2 regions of the Streptomyces sp. NPDC058872 genome follow, and region 2 is predicted to be linked to the other one. Evidence: riboswitches for the same ligand, from Rfam matches in the RefSeq annotation. Region 2 holds a riboswitch; the other holds the start of a gene.
What was found. A riboswitch is a leader RNA that binds a small molecule or an ion and turns the genes downstream of it on or off. The one in region 2 is predicted to bind S-adenosylmethionine.
Positions count from the first base shown of each region.

Region 1: it holds a riboswitch for S-adenosylmethionine, as region 2 does, so the genes downstream of both, thrC (threonine synthase) here and ACFW22_RS33005 (aminotransferase class V-fold PLP-dependent enzyme) in region 2, are expected to answer to the same signal.

Region 1 is NZ_JBHYMK010000108.1:5,246-7,442, forward strand. It holds gene thrC (threonine synthase) at 1-1,148, opposite strand, end outside; SAM riboswitch class I at 1,142-1,336, opposite strand; gene ACFW22_RS34875 (glucosyl-3-phosphoglycerate synthase) at 1,486-2,197, shown strand, end outside.
Region 2 is NZ_JBHYMK010000084.1:15,941-18,137, forward strand. It holds gene ACFW22_RS33005 (aminotransferase class V-fold PLP-dependent enzyme) at 1-1,052, opposite strand, end outside; SAM riboswitch class IV at 1,282-1,398, opposite strand; gene trpD (anthranilate phosphoribosyltransferase) at 1,484-2,197, opposite strand, start outside.

The DNA of each region.
Region 1 (2,197 bases), on a different contig from region 2:
TTCTTGGTGACGCCGACGGTCACACCGCCCGCGGTCTCCGCGAAGATGCCCTCGGTGCGGGCGAGGACCTTGATGGCCTCGACCACCTGCTCGTCGTTCACGTCCTCCACGGCGCCGCCGGTCCGGCGGGCGATGTCGAGGACGTAGGGGCCGTCGGCCGGGTTGCCGATGGCGAGCGACTTGGCGATCGTGTTCGGCTTCTGGGGCCGTACGACGTCGTGGCCGGCCTTGAAGGCCGCCGACACCGGGGAGCAGCCCTCCGCCTGGGCGCCGAAGATCTTGTACGGCTTGTCCTCGACGAGACCGAGCTTGACGAGCTCCTGCAGGCCCTTGTCGATCTTGGTGAGCTGGGAGCCGGAGGCGATCGGGATGACGAGCTGGTCGGGGATGACCCAGCCGAGCTGCTCGCAGATCTCGTACGCCAGCGTCTTGGAGCCCTCCCCGTAGTAGGGGCGGAGGTTGACGTTCACGAAGCCCCAGCCCTCGCCGAGCGGGTCGCCGATGAGCTCCGAGCAGAAGCGGTTGACGTCGTCGTAGTTGCCCTCGATGGCGACGAGGTCACCACCGTAGACACCGGCCATGACGACCTTGCCCTGCTCCAGGTCGTGCGGGATGAACACGCAGGAGCGGAAGCCGGCGCGGGCGGCGGCGGCGCCCACGGCGCCGGCCAGGTTGCCGGTGGAGGAGCAGGAGAGCGTGGTGAAGCCGAAGGCGCGGGCGGCCTCGATGGCCTGGGCGACGACCCGGTCCTTGAAGGAGTGGGTCGGGTTGCCGGAGTCGTCCTTGACGAAGAGCTTGCCGGGGGCGACGCCGATCTCGCGGGCCAGGTTGTCGGCCTGGACCAGCTTGGTCCAGCCGGGGTTCAGGTTCGGCTTCTCGGCGACGTCTGCGGGGACGGGCAGCAGCGGGGCGTAGCGCCAGACGTTGGCGGGGCCCGCCTCGATCTGCTTGCGCAGCGCCTCGGGGTCACCGGTGGGGAAGTCGTACGCGACTTCGAGGGGCCCGAAACAGAGCTCACAGGCGAAGATCGGGCCGAGCGGGAAGACCTCACCGCATTCGCGACAGGAGAGCCCGGACGCGGGACCGAGGTCGACGGTGGTGGGTGCGACGGTCTGTACAGCCATGGAGGCGAGGCCCTTTCTCCTCATCTTTCTCAATGGCGAATTTTTCGCCATGAGACGGATTTGGCACCTTCCCTAGCCGGGGACCTCGCGCATGTGATGCGGCGCCCGTCGGGCTCCACCTGGATGGTGGTCCGAAGACGGGTGACGAGTGACCGACTGGAGGGTTGCCGGGGCTTCAACGGGCCGTTTCCCTCTGCCCCTCTGGATGAGCGGTATTCGATTGTGAAGCGCGGTGGACTTTCGTTCCTGCGCTCCGACGCGGGTGGGACCCCGACGTGCATCGGGCATCCGCGTTGTTCAAGACTGTAACCGAAGGCCCGGACGCTTGGACCGGCCGTCCGAACCGCGAGATGGAGATCACGTGCTGGAAGAGGTGGAACGCTGGCTGGAGCGGCGGTCCTGGTCCGTGGCGGACCGACCGCTGGAGCGGATCCTCGCCGCCAAACGGAACACGAAGGTGAGCGTCGTCCTGCCGGCGCTGAACGAGGAGGCGACGGTCGGGGACATCGTTTCCGTGATCCGCCGCGAACTGATGACGGCGGCGGTGCCCCTGGTCGACGAACTGGTGGTGGTCGACTCGGGCTCCACCGACCGCACCGCGGAGGTGGCGGAGGCGGCCGGCGCGCGGGTGGTCGCGCGGGACGAGGTGCTCCCCCGCATACCGGCCGTGCCCGGCAAGGGCGAGGTCCTGTGGCGGTCCCTCATGGCGACGGGCGGGGACGTGGTCTGTTTCGTCGACGCGGACCTGCGCGACTTCTCGGCGGACTTCGTGACGGGGATCGTCGGCCCGCTGCTCACCGACCCGGACGTGGACTTCGTCAAGGCGATGTACGACCGCCCCTTCGGCGCCGGAGGCGACGGGCCCGCCCCCGGCGGGATCCCCGGCCAGGGCGGTCGGGTGACGGAACTGGTGGCGCGCCCGCTGCTCAATCTGCACTGGCCCCAACTCGCCGGCTTCGTCCAGCCCTTGGGCGGCGAGTACGCGGCGCGGCGCTCCCTGCTCGAACGGCTGCCGTTCCCGGTGGGGTACGGAGTGGAACTGGGGCTGCTCGTGGACGCCCTGCACACGGTGG
Region 2 (2,197 bases):
GGCACTTCGGCGAGGCCCTCGCGGACCTTGGCGATCAGGTGCTGCTCACGGGCGACCAGGGAATCGAAGCCGGCCTCGGTGAGCGCCTTGCAGGCGGAGGCGACGGCATGGGCGCCGATGACGTTCGGGGAGCCGGCTTCGTGCCGGGCCGCGGTGGTGTGCCACTCCACGTCCACTCCCCCGTCGGCCCGACGGGCCACCGTGCGGGAGGCTCCGCCGCCGGCGAGGTAGGGCTCGGCCTCCTGCAGCCAGTCGGGGCGCCCGGCGAGGACGCCGGCGCCGAAGGGGGCGTACAGCTTGTGCCCGGAGAAGGCGACCCAGTCCACGTCCCACTCCCGCACGGAGATCGGGTGGTGGGGGGCGAGCTGGGCGGCGTCGAGCACGATCCGGGCACCGTGCGCATGAGCGGCGGCGGCCAGCTCCTTCACCGGCCACAGCTCGCCGGTGACGTTGGAGGCGCCGGTGACGCAGACGAGGGCGGGGCCGTGGGGCTCGCGGTCGGCGAGGGCCCGCTCCAGGGCCTCGACGGCCTGGGCCGGGGTGCGGGGCGCGTCGAGGTAGGTCACGCGGGGCCCGCTTCCCCCGTTGCGCCCGGTGGCCCGGACGGACTCCCAGGGGAGCAGGGAGGCGTGGTGTTCGGTCTCGAAGACGAAGACCTGACAGTCGGCCGGGAGCGCGCGGGCGAGCAGGTTGAGCGAGTCGGTGGTGGAGCGGGTGAAGACGACCTGGTCGCCGGGGCGGCAGTCGAGGAACTCGGCCACGGTGGCGCGGCTGCTCTCGAAGAGGTCGGTGGAGAGCTGCGAGAGGTAGCCGGCGCCGCGGTGGACGCTGCCGTAGTAGGGGGCGTACGCGGCGACGTCGTCCCAGACCCGCTGGAGGGCCGGCGCGCTGGCGGCGTAGTCGAGCGCCGCGTAGGTCACCTCGCCGCCGGTGACGAGCGGGACCGTGACCTCCCGACCGAGGACCGACAGCGGGGCGGCACAACAGGGCTCGGTGGACTCGACCGTGGTGGACTCGACCGTGGTGGCGACGGCGTGCGGGGTTGCGGACATGGCGGTATCTCCCGGCGGGCGGTGCGGAATGGCTTCGGATCCCGTACGCGGCCCGGTGGCGGGGTACGGGTGGTGCCTCGGAGACGGCGCGGGGCGCGGGCCCGCGTGCGCACGGGCACGCGGAAGTGACCCTGTTCCGAGGGGGGAAGAAGGGGCGCTGTCGCCCTATCGCATTCGCTTGCTCACGGAAAACGCTCCTCGAAGAACCAGGACCCCTGGTGTGTCGAGGGGTCCGCGCTTGCCGTGGACCTCGCTGCCCACGGCCCGGTCTTCACCCGGGGCACCCCGCCACGGACGGAGGGTTGCCGGACAGCTAGCCGGGGCTTCACAGCTGTCACTCATGACCTGCCACGCATCCTGCCACATGATCGCGGAAACGCAAGACCCCGGTCCGGATGCCGGACCGGGGCCGGGCGCGGACGCCGCGCCGACTACGCGTTGCTGGCCGCGATCCAGCGGTCGAGGGACCGTCGGGCCGCACCGGAGTCGATGGACTCGGCCGCCCGTGCGATGCCCGCGGCCAACTGCTCCGTCAGGGTGCCGCTGCCGGGCTCCAGGGCGGTGAGCGCAGCCGCCGCGTTGAGCAGCACCGCGTCCCGCACCGGGCCGGTCTCCCCCGCGAGGAGGCGGCGGGCCACATCGGCGTTGTACGAGGCGTCGGCGCCGCGCAGGGCCTCCAGCGGCACCAGCTCGATGCCGACGTCCCGCGGGTCGAAGCGCTCCTCGGTGACGCCGCCGTCCCGGACCACCCACACCCGGGAGGTGGCGGTGGTGGTCAGCTCGTCCAGGCCGTCGTCCCCCCGGAAGACAAGTGCGGAGTTGCCGCGCTCGGCGAAGACGCCGGCGACGACCGGCGCCATGCGGGGGTCGGCGACCCCGACCGCCTGGGCCCGCACCTTGGCCGGGTTGGTCAACGGGCCGAGGACGTTGAAGGTGGTGCGGATGCCCAGTTGGCCGCGGGCCGCGGCGACGTGCCGGAGCGAGGGGTGGAACTTCACCGCGAAGCAGATGGTGATGCCGGCTTCCTCGGCGACCTCGGCGACCCGCTGCGGGGTCAGGTGCAGGTTGATGCCGAGCTTCTCCAGGACGTCGGAGGAGCCGGAGGCGGAGGAGGCGGCGCGGTTGCCGTGCTTGACGACCTTCGT